DNA from 2 places in the Mycolicibacterium boenickei genome. Region 2 is predicted to be linked to the other one. Evidence: riboswitches for the same ligand, from Rfam matches in the RefSeq annotation. Region 2 holds a riboswitch; the other holds the start of a gene.
What was found. Region 2 has a riboswitch for cobalamin ahead of G6N57_RS02700 (CbtB domain-containing protein). Riboswitches for the same ligand answer to the same signal wherever they lie in the genome.
Positions count from the first base shown of each region.

Region 1: another riboswitch for cobalamin. It lies ahead of metE (5-methyltetrahydropteroyltriglutamate--homocysteine S-methyltransferase); the one in region 2 lies ahead of G6N57_RS02700 (CbtB domain-containing protein).

Region 1 is NZ_AP022579.1:3,396,840-3,406,256, reverse strand. It holds gene metE (5-methyltetrahydropteroyltriglutamate--homocysteine S-methyltransferase) at 1-1,923, opposite strand, end outside; cobalamin riboswitch at 2,053-2,255, opposite strand; gene G6N57_RS16240 (sensor domain-containing protein) at 2,333-3,007, opposite strand; gene G6N57_RS16235 (Rv2240c family protein) at 3,063-3,584, opposite strand; gene G6N57_RS16230 (MspA family porin) at 4,075-4,776, shown strand; gene G6N57_RS16225 (MspA family porin) at 4,850-5,533, shown strand; gene G6N57_RS16220 (hypothetical protein) at 5,565-6,293, shown strand; gene G6N57_RS16215 (hypothetical protein) at 6,511-6,828, shown strand; gene G6N57_RS16210 (hypothetical protein) at 6,904-7,242, shown strand; gene G6N57_RS16205 (hypothetical protein) at 7,271-7,672, opposite strand; gene G6N57_RS16200 (signal peptidase II) at 7,659-8,291, opposite strand; gene G6N57_RS16195 (enoyl-CoA hydratase) at 8,333-9,085, shown strand; gene G6N57_RS16190 (dihydrolipoamide acetyltransferase family protein) at 9,089-9,417, opposite strand, start outside.
Region 2 is NZ_AP022579.1:599,536-608,952, forward strand. It holds gene G6N57_RS02655 (HhH-GPD family protein) at 1-219, shown strand, start outside; gene G6N57_RS02660 (hypothetical protein) at 281-586, shown strand; gene G6N57_RS02665 (helix-turn-helix domain-containing protein) at 591-1,562, opposite strand; gene G6N57_RS02670 (hypothetical protein) at 1,634-1,876, shown strand; gene G6N57_RS02675 (alpha/beta fold hydrolase) at 1,859-2,620, opposite strand; gene G6N57_RS02680 (antibiotic biosynthesis monooxygenase family protein) at 2,660-2,977, shown strand; gene G6N57_RS02685 (serine hydrolase) at 2,952-4,316, shown strand; gene G6N57_RS02690 (histidine phosphatase family protein) at 4,430-4,981, opposite strand; gene G6N57_RS02695 (CbtA family protein) at 4,988-5,755, opposite strand; gene G6N57_RS02700 (CbtB domain-containing protein) at 5,779-5,994, opposite strand; cobalamin riboswitch at 5,984-6,139, opposite strand; gene G6N57_RS02705 (alpha/beta hydrolase) at 6,247-7,236, shown strand; gene clpC1 (ATP-dependent protease ATP-binding subunit ClpC) at 7,290-9,417, opposite strand, start outside.

The DNA of each region.
Region 1 (9,417 bases), 2.8 Mb from region 2:
CGTTTCATCGGCGACGCCGGAGGTGGACAGCCGGAACGCATCGACCGCCCACCGCAGGTAGGCCTCCTTGTCCCCGGCACGCAACGGCAGCAGCTCACGCAAGGCCGGCTCGTCGACCTGGATGATGGCGATCCCGGCCGACTGCAGGTCCACCGTCTCGTCACGGATGGCGAGGGCGACCTGAAAAGCCGTGTCCGCCAGCGGCTGATCGTCACGGACGAACGACCAGGCCAGGATCGTGACCGGACCGGTGAGCATGCCCTTGACCGGCTTGTCGGTGAGCGACTGAGCGTAGGTGATCCACTCGACGGTCATGGACTCCGGCCGGGCCACGTCCCCGTAGAGGATCGGCGGGCGCACGCACCGGCTCCCGTAGGACTGCACCCAGCCGTTCTGGGTCGCGAAGAATCCATCGAGCTGCTCGGCAAAGTACTGCACCATGTCGTTGCGCTCGGGCTCACCGTGCACCAGCACGTCGAGTCCCAGGTCCTCCTGCAGCTTGATGACATCAGCGATCTCGGACTTCATCCGACGCTGATACTCGGCGGCATCGATCTTGCCGGAGCGCAGATCTGCACGAGCAACCCGAATCGCCGAGGTCTGCGGGTAGGACCCGATCGTGGTGGTGGGCAACGCCGGAAGGTTGAGCCGGTCCTGCTGAGCGATGCGGCGCTGATCGGCCGGTCCACGCGTTGCGCCGGAGGCTACGAGCGTCGATATCCGTGCCCGGACCGCGCCGTTGTTGAGCCGCGGATCGGACCTGCGCGTTGACAGGGCGGCGTCGGATGCCGCGATCTCATCCGCGATCGCGTCCCGTCCCTGCCCGAGACCTCGCGCCAGGGCTACCACCTCGTCGACCTTCTCGGCCCCGAAGGCCAGCCAGCTACGCAGCGCCGCATCGATATTCGGTTCGGCCTCCAGTGAGTACGGCACATGCAGCGTCGAGCACGACGTAGAAACCGCGATCGCGGCCGCCGATTCCCGCAACATCGCCAACGTGCCAAGCGCCTGTTCCAGGTCGGTGCGCCAGATATTGCGGCCGTCCACCACCCCGGCCACCAGAAGCTTGTCGTTGAGCCCGGGCAGCGCCGCCAGGGCAGCGGCAGAACCGGACACCAGGTCGACACCGATCGCCTCGACCGGCGTTCGGGCCAGGGCCGGCAGCGCGTCGGTGAGTTCACCGAAGTACGTCGCCAGGAAGATCGCGGGCCGGTTGTTCACGCCACCGAGCCGGGCATAGACCCGCTCCGCGAGTTCGGCCGCATTGTCGACGATATCGGTGACCAGCACCGGTTCATCGATCTGGACCCATCCGACTCCCTGATCCGCCAGAGCCCCCAGCAGTTCGGCGTACACATCGACGAGTTCGTCCAGCCGAGAGAGCGGCTGGACCGCACCGTCTACAGCCTTTGACAGTGCCAGGAAGGTAATGGGTCCGATGATCACCGGACGCGCTGGAATTCCCTGTGCACGTGCTTCTTTCAGTTCGCGCCGCACCTTGGTGGGGTCGAGGGCAAAGGCGGTGTCCCGTCCGAGCTCCGGCACGAGGTAGTGGTAGTTGGTGTCGAACCACTTCGTCATCTCGAGCGGCGCGACTTCGTCGTTCCCGCGGGCGGCAGCGAAATACCGGTCGAGATCATCGGCGATCCCACGGACCCGGGCCGGCATGGCTCCGACCAGAACTGCGGTGTCGAGTATCTGGTCGTAGTAGGAGAACGTGTTGACCGGTACCGAGTCCACGCCGGCCGCGACGAGCGACTCCCAGGTGTCGCGGCGCAATGTCGCGGCGAGAGACTCCAGTTCGTCGCGATCGATGCGGCCGGCCCAGTACTTCTCGACGGCGCGTTTGAGTTCGCGGTTGGGTCCGATTCGGGGCAACCCGAGGACGGTGGCGGTGAATGGTGCTGCTGCGGTTGTGCTCATGACGACGTCCTTCAACGTGCGACGGGGATGGCCACCGCCAGGAGACATCGAACCGAACACAGCCACCCGCCACGAGCGAACCGTCTTCGGCCACTGCCCATTCCGCGAGGCGATGAACCACCGGGCGCGGCGCGCCCGGTACGGCTGGCAGGTCTTCGGACTCACAGGCACGCACGGAAACCGTGCTCCTACTGACCGTCGCTTCCCAGCCGCAGATCCCTGCGTGCCAGTGCTGATGACGGTGGTCGTTCCTGCATACCGCTGCGGGACAGTCCCGGATTCTCACCGGGTTCCCTCTCACGTCGCATCGAAATCAGCATGCGGCGTTCGATGTCGGCACCGCAAACACCCCGGTGCCGGCAAACCAGCTGCGTGCCCCAGACTACCCGCTGCCCGATGGCGGACACCGTCAGCGAGGCATCGCCGCCTTGATCTGGTCCACCACGTCGGCGGCCTGGGTCACCGATGAACCGGCCGGCTTACACGCCTGGATGTCCATGACGAGATTGGCGGCCACGGCCAGCGCGCGCTGACAGGCGCGGGTCTGATCCCCGTTCACACGGGTGAAGGGCAAGGTGAGCTCTGAGTCCGTCGTGGTCAGATCGCCGCTCCTCCACCTGGGCAGCGGTTCCCCGTTCAGGGTGATGTTCACGTTGTGGTTGGTGCACTTGGCCCAGCGTTCGGCCGATTGGTTCAGGAAGTCGGTGGCCTCCTGCGACGACGGGAAGATCACCACCGACTGCACCAACAGGTTGTCCCAGTTGTCGTTGTCCGGAGCGCGCAGCAGCACCTGACGCATGGCGGTCCAGCGATCCCCGTAGATCGCGGACTCGTTCACCTGCCAGGCGCCGAGGCAGTTGAGATTGGGCAACAGGTTGCGATGATCGTTCATCTCGGTGACCGGCTTGTGCGCCACCATTCCTGCGGCCCCCATCACGGTGTCGACCTGGTCGGTGGTGAGCAGCAATCCCTCGAGGGCCGACTTGGGCACCTCCTTCGGTGGGCCCTGGGCCTTGTCGCCGTTGCCGGCACAACCGGTTGCCAACAGGGCGAGCATGAGCAACGAAATCGCAAGCCGGATCACGGCATTCCTTTACAGACGGCACGGCTCACCGCGCACATGGTGGTTGAGCTCGCCGTCAGGCGTGGGTCCCCGCAGCGGCACAGGCCATCTGAGCATTGGTCGCATCGTTGTTGAGCTGGGTAGCCGTGTCGTTGAGAGACTGACCACCGGTCCGCAAGCCCATCTTCAGGAGCAGCTTGGTGGCTCCGAACGACCAAGAGCGCATCGGGTTGGCGATATCGGGCGAGAGTCCGGGGGTACCGGCCGCGCTCATCGCCGACGCGGCGGCTTCCCGCAGCGCCGTGCGGCCGCTGGTGTTCGTCGTGCTGATCGTCGGATCGCCGTAATCGGGCCGCTCCACCCCTTCGATGGAATCCGCGAAGTCGCCGTAGAACGTCGACGCAGAGTCGAGCGCGTTGGCGAACGTCGAGCAGGCCGTAACCGCAGGCACGCCAGGGTCATCCGTGCTGGCAACCGGAACCGGTGCCGGCCCCACAGCGGGGGCTCCGGCCGTCACCGGCGGCAACTCGGGCACCGCGGGCGCCACCGGACCCGGGGCACCGGCCTCATCGCCCGGTTCGGCGATGGCGGTGGGCATGGCAGCGAAACCGATGCCGAAGGCAATGAGTAGCGACACGAACCCTCGCTCGTATACCTGAGTCGACTTCAACGATTCCTCCGTCAGTCGGTAGCAGTTAGGCGCCAGGCGCCACGTTCGACGGCCGCGCCTGCTCGACGCATCCGCCTTACCCCCCGGATCACCACACGGTCGAGGGTTCACATGTCCAAAAGGTGAACAACCGACCAACCCGTTCCCTCCACGCGTCGTCCATTGCGTGCCGGGTGTCGCTCCCGATACCTCATATATGTATTGCGCTGCGGCGCATGCCGTTTCCCAGCGACCTCACAGGTTCGGGGATGCCAGCTGGACGGGAAGGTGGCGGCAACTGTTGGGTCGTTGTTCACCGAATCGAAACGCAACCGGTTAATGATTCGTCGCGACAGATTCCTTGGACCCGTTGGGTTCTGACGACCACGGCGCGTCGCGGAACGACAGGGCCCGAACCACGAGAGGCGCTAGTTCACGCATGTTGAGTCGTTTTGCCCCGCTGGCTGCAGTCTGCATGTTGGCCCCTGTAGCGATTGCGCCCCTTGCCCTCGCGGATCCCCCGCCGCCGCCGGACCCCGCCGCCCCCGCAGCGGCCGCCGCGCCGGCTCCGCCCCCACCGGACACCGGCGCGGTGCCGTCCTCACCCCCGGGAGTGCTGGACACCCCCGACGGCTGGCACGTGACGGTGGCCGGCTCCAACGAGACCCTGCTGCCGGTGGCCCCGCTGACCACCGCCATCTCGTCGCGCGAATACCTTGTCGGCGGCACGTTCACCGGAAAGGTCTCCGGCGGCGGCAAGACCAAGCTCACCGGCGGCACGCTGGAGGCCGGCGCCCAGATCGGCTGCGGCATCATCAGCGACGAGACGGAGATCAACCCGGGTGCCAGCTTCACCCCGGGTATCAAGATTCCGTTCACCGGTTCCGCGGGCGACGCCAGCCTCGGTACCGGAATCAGCTTGCAGGGCAAGGTGTACCTGAAGCCGGGCACGGTCACCATCGTCCCGATCGACAAGAAGTCGTTCAAGGGCACCGGTACCCGCGTGACCATCACGGGCGTCCGTATCAAGTTCGATCAGTGCGCCGGTCAGTCGTTCATCCGCACCTACGCGACCCTGACCAGCTCCACCGACAACACCGATGACGTCATCACCTACCTCGGCGTCACCAAGGCCGTCTGACCCGGCCCGGATACGACACATGACTCGCCCAGATCCCTCGGATTCGAACCCCACGAGAGGCACAAGTTCCCGCATGTTGAATCGATTCGCCACCCTGGCTGCCGTCTGCCTGCTGGCCCCGGTTGCGTTGGCGCCCCTCGCGTCGGCCGACCCCCCGCCGCCACCGCCCGGAGACCCGGCCGTGGATGCCGGCCCGCCCCCGGACAACGGGCTCGTCGCCTCCGCCGAGCCGGGTGTCGTCAAGACCCCGGACGGCTGGACGCTCACCGTCTCCGCGAAGGACGAGAGCCAGCTGCCCGTCGCACCACTGACCACCGCCGCGTCGTCGCGTGAGTACCTGGTGGGCGCCACCTTCACCGGCACCGTCACCGGAGGCGGGTCCACCTCGCTGACCGGCGGCACGCTGGACACCGGCTACCAGATCGGCTGCGGCATCGAACTCGGACAGGTCCGCCTCATCGGGTCGATCGGTCTGAGCACCTCGGGCTCCACCTTGGCCGGCATCATCCCCACCGGTGTCAGCATGCCGATCTCGGGCACCATCGAGATCCACGCCAAGCCCGGCACCGTCACCAACGTCTCGGTGAACAAGAAGTCGTTCAAGGCCGCGCCGGTGCGCGTCACCGTGAAGGACGTTCACATCAAGATCGACGGCTGCGTCGGCCAGTCCTTCCTGCGGTCGTACGCGACCCTGACCAGCTCCACCACCGACACCGACGATGTGGTGGCCTACTACGGCGTCACCAAGGCAGTCTGACGGTCTGGATGTGAAAGCGAAACACGAAGGCATGAGCGAGAACCCGGACGGCACATTCGCGATCAAGAACGCGATGGCCACCCTCGCCGCAGCCGGGCTGTTCGCGGTCGGCGCGGCGGTTGCCTGCTCGGCAACCGCCGCCGCCGACCCGGCACCGCCGGAGGTCCCGGGCGCGCCCGCGGTCCCCGCACCGGCTCCGGCGCCGGAACCGGCACCGCCGCCAGGACCTGAGGTGCCGCTGATGGGCGCACCTCTCGGGCCGAGCGGGTTGTCGGTGCTGGGACAGACCGGCACCGACACAGCGCCCGGCCGGCTCGGCGTGCCGAACGGGGTCGACATGAGCCCGGGCGCGCTGCTCGGCCAGTATGCGGCTCCGTCTGCACCCGGCGGACCACCACCGACCGAGGCGCCCAACCTCAGGGCATTCAACAACGGATACTTCTTCCCGCAGAACGAGAAACCGTCGGCACCCGGCCAGGGCACCGTGGTCGGAGTCGAGCCGGGCCAGGAGAACGCCGATATCTCCGGGCTCGACTGGATGCGGCAGATGCACACGCTGTACCGCAACGGCAACCTGCGCGGTTCACTGCTGGGCCAGGTTCCCAAAGAGCAACTGGGCGAACCACTTCCGGGCACGGCTCCCCCGCCCGGAGCGAACATTCCGTCCGGCCTCGGCGAGAATCTGCCGGATCCGGCGGCACCGCCACCGGCCCCCGGAGCTCCACCGGCACCTCCCGTTCCCGCACCGCCTGCTCCGTAACAAAAGCTTTCGGGCAGCGTCCGGCCAAACCCGGACGCTGCCCGATTTGCTTTGCTCAGCACGCTCACGATCCACGGGAGCCAGGTGCTTCCAAATGACGCGTGAAATATTATTTACTTTTAGTTCACTTTCCGTACATCGGGAATACACTGGCCGATAACGGCCGGGGCTGCAGGTGAGAGCGACAGCATGAGATCCGACCGCCAGGAGGGTCGGGATGCTGCTCCATGCTCACTATACGAAAATCACCGGAATTGCCGCACTCATACCTGCCATTGCCATCGGGGGCGCGCCATTTGCCACGGCAGAACCGACTGCAGGCAGCGGGCAGCGGGCCGACGAGACCATCTCAGCCCTGAGCGCCGAAGGCTACACCGTGGCGATCAACTGGATCGGCGGCACCAGCACACTGCCGCTGGACCGTTGCCGGGTCAACTCGATCCACAACCCCAACCGTGGAATTCCGGCATTGCCGAAGACTTCGGTGACGGTGTACGTGGACGTGCAGTGCCCCGACGAGTCCGAGACGTCCTGAATCCGGCGACGTCTCCCCAGGCTGATCCGAAGGAATAGACTGGCAAAGCCGGTCCGGGCCTCCGGAGGAGTCATCATGGCGCGAGCGTCGAGTTGTGCGAAGGTGTTCGCATCCTTGTGGGTGCTGGCTGCGGCAATCTTCCTGGCGCCACCGGTCGGAGCAGACCCGACCGCGGGCACCCGATCGGCAGCCGACACGATCGACGACCTCACCGCCAAGGGCTACAACGTTCAGATCAACTGGGTCAGCGGGGTCAGCAGTGAGCCGCTCACACGGTGTAAGGCAACGGCAGTCCACAACCCCGACCGGTCGCCCGGCACCGATCCGTCGAACACGACCGTCTACGTAGACGTCTCGTGCCCCAACGGGCCCGACGACGACATCTGGGGCGGCATCGGAATCGGGTTCGGTTAGGGCCTGGAACAGTTCCGGCCGGCTCGCCTCAGAACGCGGCCCCATTCGGCGCCGACGTGGTGGCGTAGGGATTCGACATCGTCGTGGTCGGCGGCGCGGTGGTCTCCACGGGGACTTCCGCCGGTGGCGGTGGCGCACTTGGTATTCCGGTGTCTTCGCTGGTGCTCACCGGCGTTCGCGGCACCGTGTTGGTGGTGGTCGTCGACGACCGCGACGACGCCGGCTTCGTCGGTGCCACCGGAGTCAGCCGATCCGGTTGCACCGGCAGCACCGAGTGGTGCGACGTCGTCAGGATCGCGAACACCAGCGCACCGATGGCGACCACTCCGCCGATGCCGGCGACCACGATCGCCGTGGTGCTCTCATACCAGGGGGTGCTCGGCGGGCCTTCTTCTGAACCGACCCAGCGCTCCTGATCAACCTCCGGCATCCGGCTCCGAGTTCCTGGCCGCGCCGTTGAACGGAAAACCCGACAGCGACAAGGCGATCAACCAGACCACGCCCGCCAATACGGCCAGATCCGCCACGTTGAACACCGGCATCGGACCGACGGCCAGAAAGTCGACCACGTGCCCGCGCAGCGGGCCGGGCGCCCGGAACAGCCGGTCGACGAGATTGCCTGCCGCGCCGCCCAGGATCGTCCCGAGGCCGACGGCCCACCATGGTGAGCGGACATGCACGCCGATCCAGGCGATGGCCGCGGCGACAGAGAAAACGACGAGGCTCAGCATCACGGTGCGGTCGGCGGCCATCGATAAGGCGGCACCGGAGTTACGGGTGAGTTCGCACACCAGCCAGTCGCCGAGCAACGGGACGGTACGGCCGGGCTGAAGCGTGCCCACGGCCAGCGCCTTGGTTCCCACGTCGATCAGCAAGACGGATCCGGCCGCCAGCAACACCAGACGACGCCGTGTCGGCTGTACCGACCCGGCGCCCGGGGCGCCAGAAATACCGGCGATGTCGGCCGTCACCGAATCATTGTCCGCTCGCCCCGGCCGGACCGCTGGGCACCGCCGCTGACGTTTCGATGAACATTTGTGGTCACCCATGCCCGCGCGGGCAGGCGGGACGGGAGGCTAGGGTGACCCTCGTGTCCGATTCCGTGCTGGTCAGCGTCGACGATCACGTCGCAGTCATCACCGTCAACGACCCCGATCGCCGCAATGCGGTGACCTTCGAGATGTCAGCCGCCCTGCGTGCCGCGGTCGAAGCCGCCGAGGCAAACCCCGACGTGCACGCGGTGATCGTCACCGGTGCAGGCAAGGCGTTCTGCGCCGGTGCCGACCTCACCGCCCTCGGCGAAGCCACCGAGGACGGGCTGCGCAAGATCTACGACGGCTTCCTCGCGGTCGCGCACTGCACGCTCCCGACGATCGCGGCGGTCAACGGCGCGGCCGTCGGCGCGGGCTTGAACCTGGCGCTGGCCGCCGATGTCCGTATCGCCGGCCCTTCCGCGTTGTTCGACCCGCGGTTTCAGAAGCTGGGTATCCACCCCGGCGGGGGTGCCACGTGGATGCTGCAGCGAGGTGTCGGCCCGCAGGTGGCCCGGGCGGCGCTGTTGTTCGGCATGCGCTTCGACGCCGAATCCGCGGTGCGCCACGGGTTGGCGCTGTCGGTCGCCGAGGATCCGGTGGACGCCGCTCGTCTGCTCGCCGCGGGCCCGGCCGGCGCGCCACGTGACGTGGTGATCGCCACCAAGGCCTCGATGCGGGCCACCGCCAACCCGGGCACGGTCGACATCGACCAGCATGGAGCCGCCGTCGACATCGAACTCGGTCCGCAGGCCCGCTCCATCGAATCCCCGGAATTCGCAGAGCGTTTGGCCGCCGCCAAGCGCAAGTAGCCGCTACAGGTCGATCACCGCGAGCTCGGGTGCCTCGATCAACGAGCGCAGGTCACCCAGGAATGCCGCGGCCTGTGCGCCGTCGACGATGCGATGGTCGAAGGCACAGGTCAATGACATGGTGGGCCGGGCCACCACCGCCCCGTCGACCACCACCGGTCGCGGTTTCATCGACCCCATGCCCAGAATGGCGGCCTCCGGATAGTTGATCACCGGCACCCCGTCGTCCAGACCGAGTGCGCCGAAGTTCGACACGGTGAACGTCGACCCGCTCAGCTCGGCCGGGCTGAGCGTTCCGGCTCGTGCCTGCTCGATCAGCCGGGCCACCTCTG
Region 2 (9,417 bases):
GTGCAGCGGTATGCCGGGACGGACCGCCAGGTTCGGGGCAAGCTGCTGGACGTGTTGCGCGACAGCAGTTCTCCGGTCACCCGGGCCCAGTTGGACGTGGTCTGGCTCACCGACACCGCCCAACGCGACCGGGCTCTCGACTCACTTCTGGTCGACGGGTTGGTGGAGCAGACCGCCGACGGTCTCTTCGCCCTGGCCGGCGAAGGTGAAATTCCATGAGATCGGCATGAATCCGTTCCGCGGCACACCATTTGGGCGTTGCTTCACATAGAACGGAGCTATGTCAAGCAAATTCTTCGCGACCATTGCGTGTACTGCGATGGGCCTTGGCGCCGGCCTGGGCCTGGCGGCGACCGCGAACGCCGCACCGGCGGGCACCGGTTCAGCCGCCGACACCGTGCGTGACCTGCAGAGCCGGGGCTATCACGTGCAGGTCAACTCGAACGCCAATACGGCCCTGTCGAATTGCCGGGTGACCGGGGTGCACGGACTGGCCGACTCCAACATCGACGACAACGGGTACCGCATCGACTCGGCGCAGCACACCACGGTCTACGTGAACGTGGCCTGCCAGCCCGACGGCTGACGCATCACGCGGTGACGGCTTCTTCGGCTGCACCACAGGCGAATTGACGCCGGTAGTCCGACGGTGTCACGCCGATGAGCCGGCGGAAGTGATGGCGCAGCAGCGTCGCGGTACCGAACCCGGCCTGGCCGGCGATCCGATCGATGTCGAGATCGGACTCCTCCAGCAGCCTGCGTGCGTACAACACCCGCTGATCGGTGATCCACTGCATGGGCGTGGTGCCGGTCTCCTCGACGAACCGGCGGGCGAACGTGCGCGTGGACATCGCGGATCGCCTGGCCAAGGTCGTCACAGTGTGCGGCTTGTCCAGGTTCCCCATGATCCAGTCCAGATGCGGCGCAAAGCCTTCCGAGCACCGGACCGGGATCGGCTGATCGATGAACTGGCGTTGCCCGCCGTCCCGCTGCGGAGGGACCACCATGCGCCGCGCGATCTTGTTGGTGACCTCGCTGCCGAGTTCGCGGCGAACCAGATGCAGGCACGCATCGATGCCCGCCGCGGTACCCGCACTGGTGATCAGGTTTCCGTCGTCGACGAACAGGACGTTGCGGTCCACCTTGGCCGTCGGATACTTGCGGGCCAGCGCGTCGGCGTGCATCCAGTGCGTGGTGCACGGCCTGCCGTCGAGCAGGCCCGCCGCGCCGGCGAGAAAGGCGCCCGAGCACACGGTCAGGATGATCGAGCCCGCATCGGCGGCGGCCCGCACAGCCTCCAACGCCTCGGGTAGGTAGTCGGAGGTGCCGATGGCCGGGATCGCCACCAGGTCGGCGCCCTGGAGGGCATCCAGCCCGTGCTCAGGCGTCAGGGTGGCCCCGACCGACGTCCGTAGCGGCTTGCCAGGTTCGGGCCCGCACACCTTGAAGTCGAAGTTGGGGACCCCGTCCGCGGACCGGTCGATTCCGAAAACCTCGCAGATGACCCCGAACTCGAAAACGGCCAGGCCATCGAGCACCAGCGTGGAGACGCTTCTCAGCATGGCAGTATTTTATCGCAAGGTGTCAGCGCTGCCACTGTTGGCGGTATATTTCCCCGACAAGCATTACTGCCATGACTGTTGCACTCGCTCTGATCATCCTGATCTCACCCTTCGCGGTCGCCGCGGCAGTGGGCTGGGCGGCACAGCGCAGCAATATCCTGCGGTTCCGCCTCGATCTGTTCGACATGCCTTTCAACGCCGGCCAACCCGACTACGAGGCATACCGTGCCGGCCACGACCTCGACGCGATCCGCAGCCGCTTCGAACACCAGCCGTCATGGCCGAGTGCGGGCGTTCTAGGCGAGCGCCGATAGGAACCCGGTCACCGCTTCGCGGTACACCTCGGGCGCGTCGTCGTGGATCAGGTGACCCGCCCCGGGAACGTGCAAATACCTTGTGTCCTTCCCGATCTCGGCCATCTCGCGCATCTGCCCGGGCGGCGCCACCGAATTGCCCGCCTCGATGAGCAAGGTCGGAACCTGTACCTCTCGCCACTGCTGCCAATAGTCGCGCGTCCCCCATTGGGCAGCGATGTCCAGCCACCACTGCGGATACCCGTGCAGCCGCCAGCCGGTGGCCGTCCGGTCGAACGCCTCCAGGAAGTACCGGCCCGCGACGGGCCCGAACTCGTCGTAAACCTCCTGCGCCGAACCGAACTCGACCGGGAGGGCGTGCACCCACGGCTCCCACGGCCCGGTGGTACGGCCACGGAAATCGGGGGCCATGTCCTCGACCACCACCGCGCGAGCCAGTTCCGGACGGGCCGCGGCCAGGCACCACGAATGCAACGCACCCATGGAATGCCCCACCAAGATCACCGGCCGCCCCAGCCCGGCGACGGCATCACCGAGATCGGTGACGAAACGCTCGGTGCTGATCGGATACGGGTCGACCACGTCGCGCCCTCGGTGCCATGGCGCGTCGTATGTGTAGACCTCCCCCAACCCGGTCAACCAGGGCAATTGGCGCGACCAGGTGCTGCCGCGGCCCATCAGGCCGTGCACCAGAACGATGGGCTCGCCACGGCCCCCTCGGCGGGTGAGCAGATCTGTGACCATCCCGTTATCTTGCCGGGCAGCCACGGTAGCCTGAACACCATGCCCGTCGTGAAGATCAACGCCATCGAGGTCCCGCCCAATGCCGGCCCGGAACTGGAGAAGCGGTTCGCGAACCGTGCACATGCTGTCGACAGCCAGCCCGGCTTCCTCGGCTTCCAACTGCTCCGCCCGGTCAAGGGCGAAGACCGCTACTTCGTGGTGACGCAGTGGGAAACCGAAGAGGCCTTCCAGGCCTGGGCTTCGGGCCCGGCCGTGGAGGCCCACAAGGGCCAGGCGGCCAAGCCTGTGGCCACCGGCGCATCGCTGCTGGAGTTCGAGGTTGTGCTGGACGTTGCAGGGCCCGCTGCCCAGGCGTAGCCGCGGCCGGACGCTGCGCCGCACTGTTGGCCTGACGGCCATCACAGCGGTCGCCGCGGCCCTGGCTTGTGGCTGTTCGCCGTCCGTCGCGCCCGCGGCAGAAGTGTCCTACGGCGCGCACATCGACACCATCACCCCGCCTGGTCTGCGGGCCAAGCAGACGATGGACATGCTCAACTCCGACTGGCCGATCGGGCCCATCGGCGTGCGGACCCTCGCCGCACCCGAGAAGGTCGATCTGGTGGGCACCAAGATGGACTCCATCTGGTGGGATCGCCCGTTCAAGGTCACCTCGGTCGACATCGGGGCCGCACAGGCGACGCTGCACGTGCAGACGTCGTACAACGTCGCCCAGGACATCGAGCTCCGCACCAACGATGTCGGTCTCGTCGACCGTTTCGAGGTCAACCTCGTGCCCCCGAAGATCGACAAGTGGTCCGACATCGATGCCGAGCTGACCAAGTCGGGTGCGCGGTACTCGTACCGGGTGTCGAAGGTCAACAACGGCAAGTGCGAGCAGGTCGCAGGCACCAACACCGAGATGTCGCTGCCGCTGGCCTCGATCTTCAAACTGTATGTGCTGCTTGCGGTTTCAGATGCGGTCAAGGCCGGGACGCTGAGCTGGGACGATCACCTCACGATCACCAAGGAAGGCAAGAAGCTCGGTTCGGCCGGGCTGGACAAACTTCCCCCCGGCGCCCAGATCACCGTGCGGACCGCCGCCCAGCAGATGATCTCGGCCAGCGACAACATGGCCACCGATCTGCTGATCGGGCGGATGGGCCCGGCGGCGGTGGAACGCGCACTGGTGACCGCAGGCCATCACGATCCGGCCAGCATGACCCCGTTCCCGACCATGCACGAGGTGTTCTCGGTCGGTTGGGGGCAACCGAATCTCCGCGACAAGTGGAAGACGGCCTCCCCGGCTGATCGGGTGGCACTGCTGCAGCAGACGAATTCCCGCCCCTACGAACCAGATCCGTACCGGACCCACACCCCGGCCTCCAACGACGGCCTGGAGTGGTTCGCCAGCGCGGCTGACATCTGCCGGGTGCATGCCGCCCTGCAGGCCTCGGCCTACGGTGCCGCCGCGCCGGTGAAAGACATCCTGTCGGCGCTGCCGGGCATCGACCCGGATCCGGCGAAGTGGCGCTACATCGGAGCCAAGGGCGGCAATCTGCCCGGCGACCTGACCTTCAGCTGGTACGCAGTGGACTACACCGGCCAGCCGTGGGTGTTCAGTTTCCAGCTGAACTGGCCGAAGTTCCGCAGCCCCACCGCCGCGGGCTGGTTACTGCAGATCGCCAAGCGCGCGTTCGCCATGGCGCCCGTGGGCTAACTGCTGGTTCGGCGCCTCGCTGCGCCGGTTTCTGCCTCAAGGCTGTGGTCGTCGCCGAATGACAACCTCGGGGTAGAAACGGACGTCCCGGTCGACAGATCCTGCGGCGGAAACTAGCTGCTGCTCCGCAGCGTCCAGGCGTGGCCGCGGAAGTTCATGACGGTGCGGCTCATCGGTGCGATGTCGATGCGCCAGAACGATTTTGGCGGGGCATCCAGGGCCACCAGGATGGCAGCCCTGACCACCGCGGGGTGGGTGACGGCGACCAGCCGTCCTCGCTCCGAGGCCAGGCCGTCCATCCAGCCGTGCACCCGATTGACGAGGTCGACCACGGATTCACCACCGTGCGGCGCCCGGGCCGGATCGGTCAGCCAGACCGCCAGGTCTGCCGGCGGGACGCCGCCGAGCACAGCTCCGCGCCAACTCCCGAAGTCCAGGTCGGCCAGCCGGGGTTCGACCGCCGCCGACAGCCCCAGCAGTTCCGCGGTCTGGCGGGCCCGTTTCTCCGGCCCGCAGCACGCGGTGTCGATGACACCGAGTTCAACGGCAGCGTCAGCCTGACGGTGGCCCAACGCATTCAGCGGTTCGTCGGTGGGAAATCGTCCGGCCGCCGTGGCATCGGTCATGGCGTGCGACACCAACGTCAGCCGGACGACCTCACTCATCGAAGTTCACGCTGCGAGAGACTCCCGTTTGCCCTCGAGCACCTTCGATGCCAGGGCCCCGAACACCAGACCGATCGTCGCCCAGATCACCACCTGGGTACCCAGGGAGTACAACCGGAACTGGTAGAGGTCGTCGGCCGGGAACGTCGACGGGGTCTCATGGATGCCCGGCAGGATCAGAAAAACCACGGCCATCGACACCACGTAGTCCGCGGCGCCGACCAGGGTGGCGTTCCATGCTCCCAGCTTCGGCGTCAGCCGGCGCGCCAGCAGCACCGATCCCACGAACAACCCGGCAGAGAGCACGACCAACAACAGGTACAGCAGGGTCCGCTGCTGGATGGTCTCCTCGAGGCTGACCGCCGGCGGGTTCGGCGGGTACTTGAGCGCCGGGACGATCCACAGTGAGACGAGCATGCCGCCCGCGGTCAGCGCGGCCAACGCCCGCGCGGACAGGTTGGCCCTGCCGTACAGCGCGCAGAACACGACGGCCAGCAGCGCGCCCATCGCCACACTGAAGATCAGGACGCCGAGGCCCATGCCGATGTTGGATTGCACGCCGCGGGTGAACACCTCGGCACTCTCGGCGCCGCCGTGCGAATGCCCGCCTCCGCCGTGCGAATGTTCCGCGGCTTCATGCGCCGCGCCGACACCGTTCTCGAAGTCGATCGCCCGACCGATGATCGGTTCGATCAGCAGCTTCGCCCACAGGAAGGCGAGCACGCCAGCTAGGGCGCCGGCCAGAATGCCGCGCCCGATGATCTGCTTTTCCATTTTGTCGCCGAATCTCCGCTGCGTCAGTGGCAGGGGAAACCGAGCAGGTGGCGGGCGTCGTGCACGAACTCGTGCACGTAGGTGTTGTTGCCCAGCACAGAGGTTGCGCCCTGGTCCATCCCGACGAAGTAAAGGGCCAACAGCGCGACGAACGCGGTCAGGGTCAGCCAGAGCACCGCCTTGGTTGCCGAGAGGTCGATCGGCCGGGCCTGGCCCTTGCGTACGTCAGTGGAAGCCATCGAGAGGTCCTTTCCGGGAATTCGCGTCCCAGTCCGTGTCGTGACAGGTCGGGTCTGACTGTTAACAGTGGCGCGGCCGTCCTGGACTCTCACCAGGTTCCGTTTGCCTGTCGATTACAACAGCATCCTAACCACGGCGCAGGAGATCGCCGTATACCGCAACCGCGCCCACTGCGTGAAAACGCAAATAACCGCAGGTGACGCGTTTTTCAAACGCGGTGTTTCGGCGAATCGGTGCCACATAATCACGCGGTGACCCAACTCCTACGCAGTGCGCGCGTCTTCGCCGCCGCCGTTATCGCAGTGCTGCCGTTTGTGTCCGTCCCCGTGGCCGAAGCAGCGCCCATCCCGGGCGGTGCCCACATCACCGGCATCGAGCACGTCAACGATCGCTGGGACAAGGTGTCGGTGTTCTCGCCGGCCATGAACCAGGTGATCGTCAACGACGTGTTGAAGGCTCCGCGTTCGGGAGCGCCCACCTTCTACTTGCTGCCGGGCATCGACGGCGGCGACAACCTCGACCCCGGCGGCAATTTCGCGCCCGGCGCCAAGAGCTGGTTCGGCATGACCGACATCCAAGGTTTCTTCGCCAACAAAAACGTCAACGTCGTCTCCCCGCTCGGCGGCCAGTTCAGTTGGTGGACCAACTGGGTCAACGACGGCAGCCGGCAGTACCAGACCTACATGACCCAGGAACTGCCGCCGCTGATCAACTCGCAGTACAACGCCAACGGCCGCAACGCAGTCGGCGGACTTTCGAGCACCGGCGGCACCGCCGTCGACTACGCCGTTCAGGCGCCCGGACTGTTCCGGGCCGTCGCGTCCTACAGCGGGCTGCTCAACCCTGCCGACAACGCCCAGCAGGTCTCGCTGACGCTGATGGGCGGCGGCGTGAGCGCCGACAACATGTGGGGACCGGCCGGCGGACCGCTGTGGGTCGCCCACGATCCGTCGAAGAATGTCGGAAAGCTGCGGGGTACGGCCGTCTACGCCGCGGCATCCGCCTCGGGCGACGTGGGTGACGTCGACCGGCTACCTGCGGGCTTCGGCCCCAACCTCACCGGCGGGTTGATCGAGCGCATCGTCGCCGACAGCACCAAGGTGTTCGCCGACGCGGCCTCCGCCGCCGGGGTGCCGATCACCTACGTGGTCCGGCCGCAGGGCTCGCACACGTGGGGCCTGTTCGAGTCGGAGATGCAGGAGTCCTGGAACACGACCGTGGGCCCGGCCCTGGGCAGCTGACCACCACAAAAAATCAGGCCCCCGGATTTCCGGGGGCCTGATCTCTTGTGAACTTATTCCGCGGTCGCTCCGGCCTTGGCCAGGTCCGGACCATCGGAGCCGGCCGCCTTGGGCGCGCCCGAGAACGTGAACTTCGCGTCCTCGCCGGCACCTTCGCCGTCCCAGCCCTCGACGTCGACCGTCACCAGCTGGCCGGGGCCCAGCTCCTCGAAGAGGATCTTCTCGGACAGCTGATCCTCGATCTCGCGCTGGATGGTGCGCCGCAACGGGCGGGCACCGAGCACCGGATCGAAGCCGCGCTTGGCCAGCAGGGCCTTGGCCTTGTCGGTCAGCTCCATCGCCATGTCCTTGGCCTTGAGCTGGTTGCCGACCCGGCCGATCATCAGGTCGACCATCTGGATGATCTCGTCCTGCGTCAGCTGGTGGAACACGATGATGTCATCGATGCGGTTGAGGAACTCAGGCCGGAAGTGCTTCTTGAGCTCGTCGTTGACCTTCTGCTTCATCCGCTCGTAGTTGTTCTCCCCGCCGCCCTGGCTGAAGCCCAGTCCGACCGCCTTGCTGATGTCGGAGGTGCCCAGGTTGGAGGTGAAGATCAACACGGTGTTCTTGAAGTCGACCGTGCGGCCCTGACCGTCGGTGAGGCGTCCGTCTTCCAGGACCTGCAACAGGCTGTTGTAGATCTCCTGGTGGGCCTTCTCGATCTCGTCGAACAGCACGACCGAGAACGGCTTGCGGCGCACCTTCTCGGTGAGCTGGCCGCCCTCTTCGTAGCCGACGTACCCCGGAGGGGCACCGAACAGCCGCGACGCGGTGAAGCGATCGTGGAACTCGCCCATGTCGATCTGGATCAGCGCATCGTCGTCGCCGAACAGGAAGTTGGCCAGCGCCTTGGACAGCTCGGTCTTACCGACACCGGACGGGCCGGCGAAGATGAACGAACCGGACGGGCGCTTCGGGTCCTTCAAACCGGCACGGGTGCGGCGGATCGCCTTGGAGACGGCCTTGACGGCGTCCTCCTGGCCGATGATCCGCTTGTGCAGCTCCTCCTCCATGCGCAGCAGGCGCGTGGTCTCGGCCTCGGTCAGCTTGAACACCGGGATACCGGTCCAGTTGCCGAGCACCTCGGCGATCTGCTCGTCATCGACCTCGGCGACGACGTCGAGATCGCCTGAGCGCCACTGCTTCTCACGCTCGCCGCGCTGGGCGACCAGCTGCTTCTCGCGGTCGCGCAGGCTCGCCGCCTTCTCGAAGTCCTGCGCGTCGATCGCAGACTCCTTCTCCCGGCGCGCGTCGGCGATCTTCTCGTCGAACTCGCGCAGGTCTGGCGGAGCGGTCATCCGGCGGATGCGCATCCGGGCGCCGGCCTCGTCGATCAGGTCGATCGCCTTGTCCGGCAGGAACCGGTCGTTGATGTAGCGGTCGGCCAGGGTGGCCGCGGCCACCAGCGCGCCGTCGGTGATCGAGACACGGTGGTGCGCCTCGTAGCGGTCACGCAGACCCTTGAGGATCTCGATCGTGTGCTCGACGGTCGGCTCACCCACCTGGACCGGCTGGAACCGGCGCTCGAGGGCGGCGTCCTTCTCGATGTACTTGCGGTACTCGTCGAGGGTGGTCGCACCGATCGTCTGCAGCTCGCCACGAGCCAGCTTCGGCTTCAGGATGCTGGCGGCGTCGATGGCGCCCTCGGCGGCACCCGCACCGACGAGCGTGTGCAGCTCGTCGATGAACAGGATGATGTCGCCGCGGGTGTTGATCTCCTTGAGCACCTTCTTCAGCCGCTCTTCGAAGTCACCGCGGTAACGGCTGCCTGCCACCAGCGAACCCAGGTCCAGGGTGTAGAGCTGCTTGTCCTTCAGCGTCTCGGGAACCTCGCCGTGCACGATGGCCTGGGCCAGGCCCTCGACGACGGCCGTCTTACCGACGCCGGGCTCACCGATCAGCACCGGGTTGTTCTTGGTGCGGCGGCTCAGCACCTGCATGACCCGCTCGATTTCCTTCTCACGGCCGATGACCGGATCGAGCTTGCCCTCCATGGCGGCGGCGGTCAGGTTACGGCCGAACTGGTCGAGGACCAGCGAGGTCGACGGGTTGCCCGACTCGCCACCACGACCACCGGTGCCGGCCTCGGCGGCCTCCTTGCCCTGGTAGCCGCTGAGCAGCTGGATGACCTGCTGGCGC